3 regions of the Planococcus kocurii genome follow, and region 3 is predicted to be linked to each of the others. Evidence: riboswitches for the same ligand, from Rfam matches in the RefSeq annotation. Region 3 holds a riboswitch; each other region holds the start of a gene.
The links. Region 3 has a riboswitch for S-adenosylmethionine ahead of AUO94_RS03165 (methionine ABC transporter ATP-binding protein). Riboswitches for the same ligand answer to the same signal wherever they lie in the genome.
Positions count from the first base shown of each region.

Region 1: it holds a riboswitch for S-adenosylmethionine, as region 3 does, so the genes downstream of both, AUO94_RS11500 (methionine ABC transporter ATP-binding protein) here and AUO94_RS03165 (methionine ABC transporter ATP-binding protein) in region 3, are expected to answer to the same signal.
Region 2: it holds a riboswitch for S-adenosylmethionine, as region 3 does, so the genes downstream of both, AUO94_RS05765 (bifunctional homocysteine S-methyltransferase/methylenetetrahydrofolate reductase) here and AUO94_RS03165 (methionine ABC transporter ATP-binding protein) in region 3, are expected to answer to the same signal.

Region 1 is NZ_CP013661.2:2,328,715-2,334,884, forward strand. It holds gene pepT (peptidase T) at 1-313, opposite strand, end outside; partial or broken gene AUO94_RS11485 (M20 family metallopeptidase) at 483-1,687, opposite strand; gene AUO94_RS11490 (MetQ/NlpA family ABC transporter substrate-binding protein) at 1,715-2,548, opposite strand; gene AUO94_RS11495 (methionine ABC transporter permease) at 2,581-3,231, opposite strand; gene AUO94_RS11500 (methionine ABC transporter ATP-binding protein) at 3,221-4,252, opposite strand; SAM riboswitch class I at 4,386-4,500, opposite strand; gene AUO94_RS11505 (glycerol-3-phosphate acyltransferase) at 4,612-5,253, opposite strand; SAM riboswitch class I at 5,387-5,502, shown strand; gene AUO94_RS11510 (O-acetylhomoserine aminocarboxypropyltransferase/cysteine synthase family protein) at 5,601-6,170, shown strand, end outside.
Region 2 is NZ_CP013661.2:1,177,794-1,183,963, forward strand. It holds gene metH (methionine synthase) at 1-106, opposite strand, end outside; gene AUO94_RS05765 (bifunctional homocysteine S-methyltransferase/methylenetetrahydrofolate reductase) at 87-1,946, opposite strand; SAM riboswitch class I at 2,018-2,122, opposite strand; gene AUO94_RS05770 (hypothetical protein) at 2,627-3,214, opposite strand; gene AUO94_RS05775 (YehS family protein) at 3,389-3,904, opposite strand; gene AUO94_RS05780 (hypothetical protein) at 4,023-4,235, opposite strand; gene AUO94_RS05785 (CarD family transcriptional regulator) at 4,476-4,988, shown strand; gene AUO94_RS05790 (MarR family winged helix-turn-helix transcriptional regulator) at 5,051-5,515, opposite strand; gene AUO94_RS05795 (tRNA dihydrouridine synthase) at 5,709-6,170, opposite strand, start outside.
Region 3 is NZ_CP013661.2:610,558-616,727, reverse strand. It holds gene AUO94_RS03190 (acyl-CoA dehydrogenase family protein) at 1-1,145, shown strand, start outside; gene AUO94_RS03185 (arsenate reductase family protein) at 1,282-1,605, shown strand; gene gcvH (glycine cleavage system protein GcvH) at 1,686-2,066, shown strand; gene AUO94_RS03175 (ribonuclease M5) at 2,412-2,750, shown strand; gene AUO94_RS03170 (thioredoxin family protein) at 2,756-3,082, shown strand; SAM riboswitch class I at 3,188-3,292, shown strand; gene AUO94_RS03165 (methionine ABC transporter ATP-binding protein) at 3,381-4,406, shown strand; gene AUO94_RS03160 (methionine ABC transporter permease) at 4,399-5,067, shown strand; gene AUO94_RS03155 (MetQ/NlpA family ABC transporter substrate-binding protein) at 5,115-5,927, shown strand.

The DNA.
Region 1 (6,170 bases), 1.7 Mb from region 3:
AGATGTCCTGTCCATTATAATTATCAATACGTTTCGGATTAACGTTTTTTCCAGTAAAGTCTGTCGCAGTGTCAACATGTGCCAAAAAACCAATTACAGGAACTTCTTTGTCGGTATTGGCCGGAAGCGTGCCGAAAAGGTAACCGGATTTATCCATATCGACATCAGTCAAGCCAATGGTTTTCATTTCCTGTTCCAATTCACGGAGCAAGTCCCACTGCCCAGTTGTAGAAGGGGTGGTGGTACTAGTGAAGTCGGATTGTGTATCGATTTTGGCGTAACGAACGAGTCGTTCAATTAAAGTCTCTAACATGTATAAATCCTCCTAGAATAAGTTCTGTACAAGTTGAATGGTGTTGCCGACTTTTTTAGCGTTATGGAACAGCAACTTCAACCCATATAGTAGTAGTTTAGCACGAAGTGGGAAAATGGTGAAAATTCTGGTCACAAAAAAACGACGCCCGGCAAGGGACATCGTTCAATTAGTTTTGCTTTTTCAGTTTTAATGCTTCTGTATGCGCAGCTTGTACTTCCTCTAGTAGAGTTGTCTTTGTCAGCAATAGATACCCAGTAGTAGCTAATGCTTTAGCGCCTTTGATCAACGCATTATTGCCTTGCTCTGATTTAGCAGCTTCACGAAACTCAGCAGTATGGGCAATTAGGCTTTCAGGACCAATTTTAATATAGCCATGTGCAGTAGGGACTACGTAACTAATGTTGCCAGCATCGGTAGAACCAAGGCCAGAAATCCGGGAATCTGCCACCGCCTCACCTAGTGCTTCAAGCTCGCTACGAACAATCACATCCAAAGCGGGTGTAATGACCAAGTCACGCACTTCATTTTGGAAACGTTCGATTTTTACTGTAGCACCAGTTGCCAATGCCGCGCCTTCAGCAATCGCTCGAATTTTACGAGCAGTGTCAGCTGTTTTCTTCCAAGAATCACCCCGAATATAAAAGCGTGCCGCCGCATATTCAGGAATGATGTTCGGTGCATCACCTCCATGAGTGATAATCCCGTGGATACGCGCATCTGAAGGTAATTGCTGACGCAAAGCATTGATGCTATTAAATAGCTGCAAGACCGCATCAAGTGCATTAATGCCTTGTTCAGGAGAGCCTGCTGCATGCGCGGGCTTACCGTAAAAGTGGAATTCCAATGGATCAACAGCAAGGGAAGGACCAGTGACAGCTGAATTTCCAGAAGGATGTAGCATCAAAGCCGCATCAATACCTTCGAGCAGGCCGTGTTTAACGAAACTGCCCTTGGCGCTACCATTTGGACCGCCTTCTTCTGCAGGTGTTCCAAGAACGACAACTCGGCCACCAATAAGGTCTAAGGTTTCTGATAATGCAATGGCGGCAGCGACGCTAGTGGTTCCAATAATGTTGTGGCCACAGGCATGACCGATTCCAGGCAGTGCATCATATTCAGCAAGGTAAGCGATTGTTGGCCCAGAAAGTGAGCTTTCTTTACTGGCAAAAAAAGCAGTGTCGTGACCGGCGACGCCTTTGTCAACGGTAATCCTGCGTCTTCAAGCAAATCAATTAATAAAGAACTCGCATAAAATTCTTCATTACCAAGTTCAGGTTTGGCGTGAATTGCCTGGCTTGTTTCAATATATATCGTACGTTGCGAGTCGATGGATTGAGAGATGATCTGTCTTGCTTCCTTGATAAGGGTCATTGGAATTCCTCCTATATAGATAACTTCTTATTGGTAATCGACAAGCTCATCTACTGTAACAACAGTTGGAATTTGAGCACCTTTCGTATGCTCAATAATAAATTCAGCGGTATCTTCCTGTTGATAAATCTCGACGATTTTCTGGTAAGCTTCATTATCAGCGTCTTCAGCGTTTGCAGCAATCAAGTTAATATACGGTTTAGCCGTATCACTTTCGCGAGCGATTGGATCTTTAGTTGGGTTTAATCCCGCATCAACGGCAACACCATTGTTGATGATTGAAGCAGCCACATCAGGCATTGCACGTGGTGTATGACCAGACACCATAGGGACAATTTCAATGTTTTTTGGGTTTTCGATAATGTCTTCTGCCGTTCCAGTAAGTCCAGCATCGTCAGAAAGTGTGATCAATCCTGCTTCGTCGAGAAGTAATAGTGCGCGGCCCATGTTGGTCGCTTCATTGGGAGTTGCGATTTGTGAACCTTCAGGAATATCATCGATAGATTCGTATTTATCAGAATACAAGCCCATCGGTGCAATGACGGTCGAACCAATCGGTACGATATCAATATTATGCTCAGCAACAAATTCATCAAAATAAGAAATCGTCTGGAACGCATTCAAATCCAGTTCCCCTTCAGCTAGCGCTAGGTTCGGAGCTACATAATCAGAAAAAGTTTGGATTTCCAACTCAATTCCTTCCTTCTCCGCTTTGTCCGCAATATAATCCCAAATCGTCGTATCCGAACCGCTAATACCAAGTGTTACGGTCGTTTTGCCTTGTGCATTGCTATCGTCTCCGCAAGCAGCCAAAATGAATACCAGTAGTAAAAGTAATGTTGCTGTTAAAATTTTTTTCATGAGTAATTCCTCCATTTTTAAGGTGTATTTTACTAATTACGTCTGACTTGCCTCGATAATACATTTCCAAAAGATTGAACGCCTTGTACCAGTATGACCAAAATAGCTACTGTGATGAACATTACGACCGTGTCGAATCGTTGATATCCGTATGTAATGGCTAAGTCCCCAAGACCACCGCCGCCAATAGCGCCAGCCATTGCAGAAGCACCAATAAGTCCAACTACAGCGATTGTCAAAGCAAGAACAAGTGAACTTAACGCTTCGGGAATCAAGAAGCGAAAAATAATTTGCAACGGAGAGGCACCCATTGCTTGTGCGGCCTCGATCACACCTTTATCGACTTCAAGCAAAGAGTTTTCAATTAACCGAGCAATGTATGGCCCCGCATAGAAAACTAGTGGAACGATGGCTGCAGCTGTACCAATCGATGTACCGACAATGAGCCGAGTTAATGGAATAATGGCAACCATTAAAATAATAAAAGGAATAGAGCGAAAAATATTGATGACGACATTCAATACTTTAGACACGATTTCATTTTCCAACAAATGTCCATGACGTGTAACGACTAACAAGATACCGAGAGGAAAGCCAATCAATAACGAAAATCCAAACGCAACACCTGTCATATAGACGGTTTCCCATAAAGCTTCCAAAATTTGTTCGTAATCAACGGACATAATCAATGACCTCCTCTATTTGAATAGTGCTGTCCCTAATAGAAGATAAGGCACGTTCCACTTCGCTTGACTCTCCAGAGAATTCGACAATTAAGTTGCCGTATGGAACACCTTGCAATTCGGTAATATTGCCGAATAGTACATTCAAATCAACGTTAAAGTCACGTGACACTCGGGACATGAAGGGTTGACCGACTGATGTGCCAGTAAACTGCAACCGGTATATGGCCTGATTATTTTGTTTATCTTGAATTTGTGCTAGCAGCGATTCAGGCAACTCGTCGTTCATAACAGAGCGAACAAATCGTTTGGTGGTAGCTTGCTGTGGATTAGAGAAAACGTTAAAGACGCTTCCTTGCTCAATAACTTTCCCTGCTTCAAGCACGGCCACTTTGTCACAGATTTCTCGAATGACGCCCATTTCGTGTGTGATGAGCAGGATGGTAATATTGTATTCTTTATTGATTTTGCGAAGTAGGTCCAAAATCGATTTCGTCGTTTGTGGATCAAGTGCTGATGTTGCTTCGTCGCATAACAGAACGGAAGGATTCGTTGCAAGAGCACGAGCAATGCCGATGCGTTGCTTTTGTCCACCTGACAGCTGGTCTGGATATTTTTGCGCCTGATCTGCAAGTCCGACGAAATCGAGCAACTCTTTTACTTGTTTTTCGATATCATTTTTCGGTGTGTTAGCTAACAGGAGCGGCATAGCGACGTTATGATAAACCGTTTTTGAATGGAGTAAATTAAAATGTTGGAAAATCATACCGATATCTTTTCTGATAGTACGAATTTCTTTGCTAGATAGCGTCGAAATATCCTTTCCGTGAATTAATACACGTCCTTTAGAAGGACGTTCGAGCAAGTTTACAGTGCGGATTAGCGAGCTTTTACCGGCTCCACTAAAGCCAATAACTCCGTAGATTTCGCCAGTTTGGACAGTTAAATCGATGCCGTTCAATGCATAGATTTCCTGTTTACCTGATTGGTAGGTTTTGGCGACGCCTTCGAATTGAATCATAGTAAGTAGACCTCCTCATGCTGTATTGTTATTCAAATCGTTAATGCTCACAATCCGTCGAGAAACTAGACAAAAAGAGCCCCCTTTTTTCTTAACCATAAGAAAAAAGAGGGCTCCTGTTGAAACCATCTAATTCTCATCTTCCAAATGCATGGATGCATTTGCAGGAGTTGGCACAGTTTTTGCGGTTAAACAAATCTGCTGCCGAAACGTCATAGGGCCTGTCCCTCGGTTTCTCTGGATAAGAAAGTGATGTATGCTATTCGATTCGTGATTCCTACTTTATGGCGGAATAACAAAAAAGTCAAGATGAATATTGAAATTTATTTTTTAATCTTCAAAATTCATTGTATTCCTTTCTAAATGGACGGAGTAGGTTTCTTTCGAAAAACTGATGATACTGTAGGTTCACTGCCATTCTTTATTCGGATAATATTTTCTCGATGTTTCCATAAAGCCATCGTGAACAGGACTAGCGCTATTAGTAACGGCCATAGACCGACTGCAGGGATAAAGGCAATTACAAAATACACGGCGTACAAAACGAATACGCCAATGACAAGATAATTTGTTACCAGTGAAACAACGATCAATAACAATAATCCGAGCAACCCGAGCTTCCAGTCAAGCGCTATCATTACACCTATTACAGATGCTGTACCTTTTCCGCCGTCAAAGTTCATATAGAACGGAAAATTATGACCAACTATTACGGCAGCTCCTGCAACGAACAATAGGGTCCAGATTGTTGCAGTTGAAAAGCTACCTAAGTCCACTAACAAACGTAACCCCGCAACAACAGCAAAGCCTTTGGAAACGTCAATAAAGGCAACGAGCAAACCATATTTCCAACCCAGCACGATGGCTGCATTAGAAGCACCGGAATTTTTTACGCCCGAATTTTTGATGTTCACGCCTGATACGGCTTGTGCAACAAGTGAACCATGACAACAACCGATAAAATAACCTGTAATCAGTAAGAGCAAAATCCAAATGACCATCATTAATTCCTCCTCTACACTAAAAGATAACGTTTGAAAGAAGACAAGGTTTCAAAATTTTTTGACTAATAAGCTTGACAAACGCCAATAAAGTTTTTATACTTCACAACAAGATCAAAAATCAAATCAAATACTCTTATCAAGAGTGGCGGAGGGATAGGCCCTGTGATGCCCGGCAACCGACAGACATTTTGTTTGTAAAGGTGCTAATTCCTACAGAATCGATTTACAGGTTCTGAGAGATAAGAGGAGGAAACTCCGTAATTTACGGCCCTCTTCTTAGCGAAGGGGGCTTTTTTCGTCCCCTTTAGCATGTGTTACTACTAAAAAAACAGGGGGAATAGAAAATGACAAACTTTAAACCAGAAACATTATTATTACACGGAGGACAACAACCAGATCCAACGACAGGCTCTAGAGGTGTTCCTGTTTATAAAACCACTTCGTATGTTTTTAAAAATACACAGCATGCACAAGACCTCTTTGGACTGAAAGATACAGGCAATATTTACTCACGCATTATGAATCCGACGGTCGATGTCTTTGAACAACGAGTAGCGTTACTAGAAGGTGGCACTGCAGCAGTTGCTCTTTCTTCAGGAATGGCCGCTATTGCTTTTTCCATTTTGAACATTGCAGAAGCGGGTGATGAAATCGTAGCAGATAGCAGTCTTTACGGTGGCACCTACAATTTGTTTGCTAACACGCTACCACGCTATGGCATCACAACAAAATTCGTCGATGCGACCGATCCAGAAAATTTTAAAGCAGCAATTACAGATAAAACAAAAGCGATATTTGGTGAAATTATTGGCAATCCAAGCTTGAATGTTTTTGATGTCGAAAAAGTAGCAGAAATTGCCCATGCTAACGGATTGCCGTTATTGATTGATAATACATTTGCCTCTCCTTACGGC
Region 2 (6,170 bases), 570 kb from region 3:
CAAATTCTTCAGGTGACAGATCGGCATTTTGAATCATCGTCCCCATCGCTCCGTCGATAATTAAGATTCTTTTTTCAAGCTGTTGTTCAATAAGATGTTTGGACATGGCTGCGATCGCTCTCTTTCTGTTGATCTAGTTGTCGAATATACCGAATCAATTCCACGGTCATGTCGTAACGGACAAACGGTGTGATCAAGTAAATACCGTTGAATAGCTCTGCTGCTGTGTCAATCAATTCTTTAGCGATTTGAATGCCTTCCGCTGTTGCACGGTCCTTGTCATCTCCACATGCACGCATGCGTTCAAGTGCGTCTTCTGACAACTTGATACCCGGCACTTCATGATGCAAAAATTCAGCACTGCGAATACTAGTCAACGGCATTACCCCAATAAAAATGGGCGTATTCAAATGCTTTGTCGCTTCGTACATTTCAATGATTTTTTCTTTTGTGTATACGGGCTGCGAAATAAAATAATCCGCTCCGCTTTCAATTTTCTTCTCAAGTCTTGCTACGGCTCGGTCAAGCACGCGAACATTCGGATTGAACGCTGCAGCGACAGAGAAATTAGCTTTTTTCCGTAGCGGTTTACCAGAAAACGAAATGCCTTCATTTAGTTTTTTGATCAATTGAATCAATTCCATACTGGACACGTCATAAACGCTTGTCGCTCCTGGGAAATCTCCAACTTTGGTCGGATCGCCCGTGACAGCGAGAATGTCGTGCATACCGAGTGCATCGAGTCCCATCAAATGTGACTGCAAACCAATTAAGTTGCGGTCGCGACACGTAATATGAGCGAGCGGCCGAATTTTTTCTGTGTGCTTGAGGATCGAGCCCATTGCCATATTACTAATACGCGGCGACGCTAATGAATTATCGGCCATGGTGACAGCATCCACACCTTCTTCATGCAAAGCGACAGAGCCTTCAAGAAATTTTGTGACGTCCAAATGACGTGGCGTATCGAGTTCCACAATAATGGTTCGTTGTGTTTTCGCTTTTTCGTGAAGCGGCTTTACTTCTAGCGCTTCGGCCTCTCGGATGACAATCGGCTTTCTTTTGGTTACTTCTTTATAAAAAATCGGCGGTAACTTACCGAGGTGTTTTTTCACCGCTTCAATATGCTTTGGTGTTGTACCACAGCAACCGCCAATCAAGCGAACGCCTTCTTGTCTTAACAATAAAGCAGCACGTCCGAAATAATCTGCTTCTGATTCGTAAACAATCCGCCCATCTTCTACGTCAAGCAGGCTAGCATTTGGGTATGCAGAAAGAAAAGCTTTTTCGGGTAAGGTTACTTCTTCAAAAGCTTGAATTGTATGATGCGGTCCTAGACGACAATTGACACCAACAATGTCTGCTCCAAGTGATTCTAGTTGATGCAAAGCGTCATTCAATGACATGCCGTTTTGCAAAATACCCGGGTCATGCATCGATACTTGTGCAATCAATGGGGTGTCTGTGATGCCTTTCAAATGTTTAACAGTTGCTGCTAATTCTTCAAAATCGTAATAAGTTTCGAGTAGTAGGCCGTCGGGATCGCCCGCAAGCAACTGACTCGCTTGCTGGTCGACCATCGCAATGATTTCCTGCAAGGTGGCGTCACTTTTACGAATTCCGCGAATGCCGCCAATCGTTCCAAAGACAAATTGACCACCCGGTGCTGCTGCGCGTTTCGCAATTTCAATAGCAGCTTTGTTGATGTCTGCAACTTGTTCATCTAATCCGTAACGAGCAAGTTTGAGTGCATTAGCCCCGTACGTATTGGTTTGAATGATATCTGCTCCAGCTCTGATATAGTCTTGATGAATCTTTTCGATTACTTCCGGGCGCTGTAAATTCAATTCCTCGTTGCAATACTCAATGCCATACGAATACAGCAAGGTTCCCATGCCACCGTCCGCCGTCAAAATTTTCGTCTTCAGTTCATCTAATAAACCCATCTACTCAACCCCCTATATATACAAAAAAAGCCTCCATGAAAAAGAAGGCTTTACGATATCAAACTCGTTCCTTTTCATCTGTCAGGCAATCTCTTGCCTGCTGGATTTAGCACCTGACCTTTCGGCTGGTTGCTGAAGCGTCATAGGGCCAGTCCCTCAACTTCTCTCGATAAAGATTCACTATTCAGTTTTAGTATTCTTAGTATAGTACAGGTATCTATTGGTCAGGTCAATATATTTTGTTAGAAAAAAATGAACTTTCTGTGAGTTTCTTTAAAAACAGAATCCTTTTATTCTTTAGAAGCTGTTAACGGTTTTTCGCCGCCCCCCTATTCTTTCTCATCTCTACATCTGTTTATTTATTGTACAAACCATTTCAGTAAATACTGGATCAGTAAGTAAATCAGCAGAAGAGTTACATGCTTATTCATAAGGACAGTAACATACAGTCACTTGGAAAATGTTCGATCAAAAACAATGGCACCTTTATGTATATTATGAAAATGTTCTAGGCTTCTGGCCGATCAGAATCCAGTTATGTATGCACTTGGTTTAGCCAAGACACTTGGGCAAAACCCTAACACCGCTGCCACTTCATCAGCTCGCTTGCGACTCAAAAAACCTATCTGGATTAAAAACTTCCGACAGGTTTTTCTATAAGTATACTGTCTTCTTCTTCTTTAAAAAAGACTTTGCAAATCCTTTACCGGCCGAGCGTCTGCTTGTCCTTCGTAACTAATAAATTCAATTTCTCCAATGCGCATGCCAGCATTGTATTCCCCGATAACTGTATCCAATAGAATAAAAGAAGCCGAGATAAATTCATCTTCATTTTCTTCAGTAAAACCTTTAATGTAAAGAATTAAATTCACTTCGTCGTTGGCGTTATCTTTTTCAAAAGTACAAAAGATGTCTTCCCATGCTAATTTAATATCGCCATACTCGATCGATACCTCTTCGTCTTGTCGCTGGCGAAAGGCGATAATCGTAAACGATTCAAATTCTGGAGCCTGACCAACTAGATCAATGACGTCATCAAATGCCTCAACCATGCCGTCCGCACTGATGATGAATTGTCGTTTGTCGTTAATTAAACGTTCACTAAGTTCAAACGCCAAATGTTTGTTAACCTTGTGCAATTTCTTTTCCAATTGATTTAATAGTTTGCTTCTACTCGACTCATCCAAGCGACTATAGACCTCTTTATTGTCTGCAAACCATTCCCAAAAAGCCGCCACTTTATTTTTTCTCTTCGGCAACCAATTCATCCTGCTATCCCCTTTGCACCCATCTATGATTTCTTCTTTCTATCATATCATTTTCACACGAAAGGGATAGTTCTTTTTATCCATGAAGAAAGTCTGCTTCTAAGCTATCCAGTCTACGACAATAAAAAAAACCTATCCACAAATCAGTAACGCTGACTCGTAGACACGCTTTTTTTATTTTCTGAATCTGATTGCTAATCCTTTTAAGAAGTTGCGTGCATAGCGATCGCCGCATTCTTTGTAATTTTTATGGCCAACTTTTCGGAGTAACGCTCCAAGTTCACCTTTTGTTACCGTAACTCCAGCTAAATCCCAAATCTCCAACATGTCTTCACTCGTTAGCTGTAAAGCAATTTTCACTTTTTTCAGCAGTAAGTTGTTAGAACGTTCATTGGTCACTGCAGAAACTTCAGTTTGCCCAGGTTTGGGCTCTTGACGTCCTCTTTTGAAAACGATAAATCCATTTAAAAAAGATTCAAATAGAGCGTCTTCTGCTTTAATATAGTCTTCTTCCCGGTCAATCCAAATACGATCTTCCTCTTCCTCTTCGCTATCTGGGGTTTTTGTCAGCACTTTTAATACTTCATCTTTGCTAAGTTCTATACCACCCAATTTGAAAATTTCGACCATATCCCTGTTTTTTATATCTAGTGCATAACGCAGTCTGATCAATAAATCGTTATTATCCATCTTTTCTTCCTCCTGTAGCTTGCTCATTATCGTCGTTATCCGAAGTCGATTCAATTCTAATGATAGCACATAATCCCCGGGTCATCGCACTTACGCGAAGACAGCAAAAAAGACAGGATTAAAACACTGTCTCGTGGTTTTCTTTATTTTTTACTTCTTTTAATTGTTCGACTTTCTCTTTCATATCTTGAATAATGTCCAAAGATTCTTTATCGTTCGTCGACTCTTCATAGAAAAACTGCAAATCTCGCTCCATATCTGCCAGACGTTCATTATAGTGTTTCAGTTTTTCGGCGATAATCAAACGCTTTGCTTCTTCTATACTCTTCATCTCTTGTTACCTCCACTTCGACAATCTACGAACAAGCTTTCCCCTTTATTCCCTACTTCTTCATGCTTTAATCCTTTTTTTGTGACAGTATTATGTCTGCACGAGCTTCAATAAAGAAGGAAAAGTAACGAATACATCTCTTTTGCCCCAGGCCCCTTTCTTTAATTGTCAACTAAGTTTACGATTTAAAGCATGTGTGCTATACTAGAATTAGTTGAGATACATTTTAGGAGGAAAAAAATGTTTACCATTGGAGATCACATCATTTATTCCACACATGGCCTATGTAGAATTAACGATATCCGTGATGAAACAGTTTCAGGTGTCACAAAGAAATATTATAAATTGCATCCTTTAGCGAATACGTTAGTGACCATCACTACGCCTGTCGATAACGATAAAGTCGTGATGCTGAAGCTTCTCCAAAAAGAACAAGCACTCGAAATCATTGAAATTTTTAAAAAGCCTGGAGTAGAGCCCGATCAGTCAACTGCTAAAGCGTTACAGCCTAAGCTCATTAATACAGGAGACCGCATGCAAATTGCGGAAATTGTTAATACGCTAATGCGCAAAAAGTTTGATACGCAGCTTCAGAAAGAAACTTTCTACGCGCATGACTATAAACTGATTAACAACACACAGATCATGCTCTTTAAAGAACTTGCTCACGCAATGGACACGAGCTTTGAAGAAATCAATCAAATGATTAACGACCTGATCACAGAAGATCAACCGTCGTCGACTGTTAACTAGACTAAAAAAAGATCTTGTTTCATCAATAAATTGATGAAACAAGATCTTTTTTAACATCCAAACTATATTCCCCAATCGGTCTTTAAAAGATCTTTGAGCATTTTCATTTGATCAGCACCAATTTTTTCTGCAATTTTATGTTCCAACTGAATTTTCAATGCTTCGTTTTTTTCGTAGTATTCTTCCCCTAACGTCGTGAGTCGAATGCATTTTTCTTTTTTATTGTTCTCAACATTTTGTACTTCTACCAATTCTTTAGTCACCAAGTTTTTAATGAATTTATGGATGGCCTGGCGAGAGATGTCTACATTTTTGGTAACATACGAAATAGTGGGCTGCTTTTTATAAATGCGTGCCATAATCTGCCATTCAGAGTTTGAAATGTGGATGTCACTCGTGTCATTCCATGCACGCTCTGAAATTCTCTGTGTTGAAATATGGCGTTCGCTCAATAAATCAATCAACTCTAAATTCTGCAATTCCACGTACGGGGTCAAACGGTTCACTCCAATCATTTGCTTCGCCATTTAATATACCGATTCTATCAGATGAAGTCAATTTGTGAAAATACTAGCGATTCCATAACTTTCTCTTCGTCATATCGTCCTAAAAAACCGCCTAGACATTCCACTTTTTGGAATACTCAGGCGGTTTCTTATGATGAAGATACCATTATTTCATTTCAAAAACACTTGCACAAAAGAATTCTATTGCGTTCTATTAGACAGATGTCAGCTCTTGCTCCTGCTTCTCAAAGTCGTTCAGCAATGCACGTACTTCATCTGTCGTTTCAGTATACATCAACTGATTTCTCAATTCACCAACGCCTCGTACTCCACGAACATAAATTTTAAAGAAGCGGCGCAACGGTTTGAATGCGATGGGCTGACTTTCTGTTGAGTAGTGGTCGTGAAGGTCTAGGTGTAGCCTCAGCAAGTCAAACAATTCTTTCGGGCTATGTTCTGTCGGTTCTTGTTCAAAAGCAAAGGGATTGTGAAAAACACCTCGCCCGATCATAACGCCGTCAACCCCATATTTATCGGCAAGTTCCTGACCCGTTTGACGATCCGGAATATCTCCGTTGATCGTCAAAAGAGTATCTGGCGCGATTTCGTCACGAAGTTTCTTGATTTCTGGAATCAATTCCCAATGTGCAGGCACTGCGCTCATTTCTTTTTTAGT
Region 3 (6,170 bases):
CAGGTGTTTCTGTTGGGCCTGAAGAAAAGAAAATGGGTATCAAATCGTCTTCAACACGTACGTTAATTCTTGAAGACGCTGAAGTTCCTGTGGAAAATCTTTTGGGCGAAGCAGGACGTGGCCATATTATCGCGTTTAACATTTTGAACATTGGTCGTTATAAATTAGGGGTAGGTACAATTGGTGCCTCGAAACGTGCGATGGAATTGACGATTCCGTATACGAACCAACGTCAGCAGTTTAAAACACCAATCTCGTCTTTCAACTTGACGCGCGAAAAATTAGCGACAATGGCTTCTAAATTGTATGCAGTTGAAAGTTCTGTTTACCGTACTGTTGGCCTTTTTGAAGACCGAATGAGCGGGTTTACAGACGAGCAACAAGCAGACGGCAAGCTAGTGGCAGATTCAATTGCTGAATTTGCGGTAGAATGTTCGTTAAATAAATTTTTCGGTACAGAAACGTTAGATTATATCGTCGATGAAGGCGTTCAATTGCATGGTGGTTACGGCTTTATGCAAGAATATGAAATTGAGCGCATTTACCGCGATTCACGCATTAACCGTATTTTCGAAGGCACCAACGAAATCAACCGGTTACTCGTACCAGGTACATTGTTGCGTAAAGCAATGAAAGGTGAATTGCCGTTATTGCAACACGCTCAAAAGTTACAAGAAGAGCTGTTAATGATGATGCCTGAAGAAGTAGGGACAGATGCATTAGACCAAGAAAAATACTTGGTAAAAAACGCGAAGAAAATTGCATTGCTCGCAGCGGGACTAGCGGCACAAACATACGGCACAAAACTAGAGGCCGAACAAGAAGTGCTAGTGAACATTGCCGATATCGTCAGCAACGTCTTTGCGATGGAATCTGTCGTGTTGCGTACTGAAAAAGCAATTGCCGCTTCAGGTGAAGAAAAAGCGAAACAAAAACTGTTGTATACACAAATTTATTGTCAAGAAGCGTTTGATCAAATCGAGCGAGATGCGAAAGAAACATTGATCGCGGCTATTGAAGGCGATAACCAACGCATGATGCTTTCAGCGTTGCGCAAATTAACGCGTTCAACTCCTTATAACGTTATTGCGAAAAAACGCGAAGCTGCTGTTAAGCTAATTGATGTAGAGAAATACGTCGTGTAAGAAGTTTTATGAAACAGGCAACTCCGTTAATTTGGGGGTTGCCTGTTTTTATTCATCGACCACAAGGCTTCTCTTTGGTAAGCTTAGAAAAAAGGGAGGTTTTAAGGTGATTACTTATTACGCATATCCAAAATGCATGACTTGCCGTAAAGGAAAAAGTTGGCTAGAACAAAACAAAGTGGAATTCAATGAAATACACATTGCGGAAAACCCACCAACTAAAGAACAATTAGCTCAAATGTATCAAGCGAGTGGTTTAGAATTGAAGAAGTTTTTTAATACGAGTGGTTTGGTTTATCGCTCACTTAGTTTAAAAGATAAGTTATCGACTATGAGCGAAGACCAGCAATTGGAACTACTTGCTTCTGATGGCATGCTGATCAAGCGTCCCTTGGCTTGGGATGGCGAAAAAGTGACACTTGGCTTTAAAGAAGCAGATTATCAAAATCGCTGGTTGTAAGCGAGTAGCACCATCTTGTATTTCGCGGCTGTTTATGTCAAACTGAATGTGAATGAACTACATAATTTGGAGGGGTCAAGATGAGCACACCAGCAGAACTTCGTTATTCAAAAGAACATGAATGGGTTAAAACCGAAGATGGCAATGCACGTATCGGTATTACTCATTTCGCACAAGCGGAACTAGGGGATATCGTTTTTGTTGAACTTCCACAAGTTGGAGACGAGCTAAAAAAAGATCAGCCTTTCGGCAGTGTTGAATCCGTTAAAACGGTTTCAGAATTGTATGCGCCAATTAGCGGAAAAGTAATCGAGGTTAACTCTGAACTTGAAGATAGCCCAGAATTTGTGAACGAGTCTCCTTACGAGCAGGCTTGGATGGTTGTAATCGAAGCCCCTTCTGAAGAAGAAGTTAATGCATTGATGACAGCAGACGAATACAAAGAAATGACCAACGAGTAATTACTGAAAAGCGCCTATCTTGGCGCTTTTTTTTATGACCGATAAGTGTTGTCAGCAGTTCGCATAAGTCATGGAAATGGACGTCAGCCTGTTCTATTGGTATTTTAAAACTAGATAAGTTGGTAAAAGAAACCGACTTTTCTATACTGCTTTGTGCTCAGCAAAGGAACGGGTTGCATGATCCACATCCTGTGAGCTCGAAAGCACTGCTGTTTTACGGAATATCAACAAGTGGAAATCATTAGTTCGACTTATATAAAGAGCTTTATCGCAATAAAACGAAAGTTTTCTTTTACCGCTAAGTCTTAGAACTTTTCTTATTTTATATTTGATGGGGTGAGTGTTATGGGAAAGGTGATTGTTGTCGAAGGGCTCAGTGATAAGTCAAGGATTGCACCACTCATTGCAGAACCCGTGACGATTCTTTGTACAAATGGTACAGTAAGTGCATCGAGACTGGAAGAGTTACTATTACCGTACGAAGGCCAGGATATGATCATACTAGTAGATGCAGACTCTTCAGGAGAAAAACTGAGGAAACTCGTCAAGCGTGAATTTCCTGAAGCTCGTCATTTTTACATTAACCGAAATTATAAAGAAGTTGCAGCAACACCGCTCCGGATCTTGATGGATGTGCTCATCACAGCGAATATCCAGGTAAATAAGCTATTAACAGAGGGATGAAGAAAATGAATGAATGGACGCACAAAGAATGGATCAAAGAAAAGAATACGAATAAATCAACGGCTTATTATTTGTACGCGCCAATGTGTGGAACTTGCCAGGTTGCGTCTAAGATGCTATCAGTTGTCACCGAATTGTTACCGGATCTTCCAATGGGCAAAGCAAATTTAAATTACGTTCAAGAAATAGCGGATCTCTACGAAGTGGAGAGTGTACCGTGCTTACTTATAACAGAAGGTGGCAAACTAAAAGAGAAAATCTATGCTTTTCAATCAGTGCCATACTTGTATAGTAAGTTAAAACCTGTTGACGAATACAGCCGGTCATGGTAAATTAGTCTTCTGATAAAAAACCAATTGCTTGTCTGAAATCTAGACAACAAGCGAAGAGTCAAATAGAATACAGTCCTTAAGTTTTTCAAAAATTTCATATCAAAACTCTTATTACGAGTGGTGGAGGGAAGTGCCCTATGAAGCCCGGCAACCGTCATGAAAATGAAATGGTGCCAAATCACACAAAGCGAAAGCTTTGGACGATGAGAGATTGGTTTCCGTATACTATACGTTTGCCCTTCTGCTCAGTTATGCGCGGAAGGGTTTTTTATTTTTAAGATTTAGGAGTGTTGGAAGAATGATTGAGTTAAAGCAAGTGACAAAAAAATTCGATACAGGCAAGGCAATTTTAACAGCTGTGGATCAAGTGGACTTATCCATTTCTGATGGAGAGATATTCGGTATTATTGGTTATAGTGGAGCAGGTAAAAGTACCTTAATCCGATTGTTGAATGGGTTAGAAAAACCAACGTCAGGAACTGTAGAGATTAATGGACAAATTATCACAGCGATTAAAGGCGGAGAATTACGCAAGGCACGTCAGAAAGTCAGTATGATTTTCCAACATTTTAATCTACTATGGTCTCGTACAGTGAGAGAAAATATTGAATTTCCGCTAGAAATTGCCGGAGTGGCAAAAGCACAACGCGGAAATCGTGTACAGGAGTTAATTGAATTAGTCGGATTAACGGGTCGTGAAAACGCCTATCCTTCTGAGCTATCAGGAGGACAAAAACAACGCGTCGGTATTGCCCGGGCATTAGCAAATGACCCAGAAGTCTTGTTGTGTGACGAAGCGACATCAGCACTCGATCCAGAAACAACAGATGCCATTCTTGACTTGTTAGTAGACATCAATAAGCGATTGGGATTGACAATTGTACTGATTACTCATGAAATGCACGTCATCCGGAAAATTTGCCACCGTGTGGCTGTAATGGAAGGCGGACGAGTTGTAGAACTTGGCGACGTTTTACATGTGTTCCAATCACCGAAAGAGGCAATCACGAAACGCTTTGTTGCGCAAGTAGCCGACAGTGGAGATTCACAGGAAACCATCAAAAACCTGCGGGAATTATACCCAACTGGCGAATTGGTGAAATTGGTTTTTGTTGGCGATCAAACCGAACAACCCATTTTAACTAAATTGATTCGCAGTCATGCCGTGGAAGTGAATATTGTTCAAGGCAATATCTCGCATACGCAGCGTGGCGCATACGGCACCTTGATCTTACAGCTTAAAGGGTCTCAAGCAGAAATTGAAGAAGCACTGGTATTTCTTCGCTCAGAAGATATTCAAGCGGAGGTGATGGACAATGATTGAATCGTTATTTCCAAATGTAAAGTGGGACAGCATGTGGGAAGCTACTCTTGAAACACTTTACATGACCGCATTATCAACTGTATTTACATTTGTTATTGGTTTAGCACTTGGTATTATCTTGTTCTTAACAGCACCGAAACAATTGTGGGCAAACAAACTCGTTAATTGGCTGACTGGCGCATTCGTCAATATTTTCCGTTCAATTCCTTTTATCATCTTGATCATTTTATTGATTCCTGTCACTTTGTTCTTGATGGGATCGATTCGCGGACCGAATGCGGCTTTACCGGCATTAATCATCGGTTCAGCTCCATTTTATGCACGAATGGTGCTAATTGCGCTAAAAGAAATTGATAAAGGTGTGATCGAGGCGGCTCGTTCAATGGGTGCAACAACCGGCACCATCATTTGGAAAGTGTTATTGCCCGAATCAAAACCGGCATTAATATCCGGCATTACGGTCACGGCGATTGCATTGGTCGGCTATACAGCAATGGCCGGCATTATCGGCGCAGGTGGTCTTGGTACACTTGCTTTCCTCGACGGCTTTCAACGCAGTCGTGAAGACGTTACATTGATGGCAACAATCTTAATCTTAATCATTGTCTTTATCATTCAATACATTGGTGATTGGGTCACGATAAAAGCAGACAAACGGTAAAAACGGATTTTCCGTTCTATAAAACAACACATAAGGGAGAGATTGAGATGAAGAAATTTGTAGTAGGAACAGCGTTAACGGCATTGGTACTCGCAGGATGTGGAAATGGTGGAGCAAGTGAAGAAGAGTCTAAGACATTACGCATAGGCGCTTCTAACGTACCGCATGCTGAAATTTTAGAACAAGCGAAGCCCCTTTTAGAAGAGCAAGGAATTGAACTTGAAGTTGAAACGTATCAAGACTATATTTTGCCAAACAAAGATTTAGAGTCTGGTGAAATTGATGCCAACTATTTCCAAACTATTCCTTACTTAGAAACTCAAATAGCTGATAATGGTTATGAGTTTGAAAATGCTGGAGGGATTCACATTGAACCAATCGGTGTTTATTCACAAAAATATGCTTCTCTTGATGAACTACCACAGGATGCAACCATTTTGATGAGCAACTCGGTATCGGAGCAGGGTCGTATTTTATCGCTGCTTGAGGTAGAAGGCTTAATCACATTGGCAGAAGGTGTAGATAAAACATCGGCTGAAGTGAGTGATATTGTTGAAAATCCGAAAAATTTACAGCTTGAGCCAGACTATGAAGCAGCTTTACTTGTTCAATTATATGAATCAGGTGAGGGAGATGCAGTCTTGATCAACTCCAACTATGCGATTGATGCTGGCATCAGCCCTCTAGAAGATTCAATTGCAATAGAATCATCTGATTCGCCATACGTAAATATTATTACCGTGCGTGCAGGTGATGAAGATAACGAAAATGTGAAAGCTTTAGTTGAAGTATTACAATCCCAGGAAATCCAAGACTTTATTTTAGAAGAATGGGGCGGCTCAGTAGTACCGGTAGATTGAATAAAAAAGGAGCTGTCTCATAAGCCCCTAAAATAAAACAGACGGAGAAAAAGATTTTCTTTTTCTCCGTCTGTTTTTGATTGGTTGGAGAGGGTACTGAAAGTGGCTGGCGAATGCTGGTTACTTTATGGAATGAGAAAGTCGAATCGTGGCTCTTTTTCATCCCCGAGCGCATACAGGTAATTCTCTTCGCTGCCACCTGCGCCCGCGATGACCGTCTTTGGCATGGGCAGGCTGGAATCC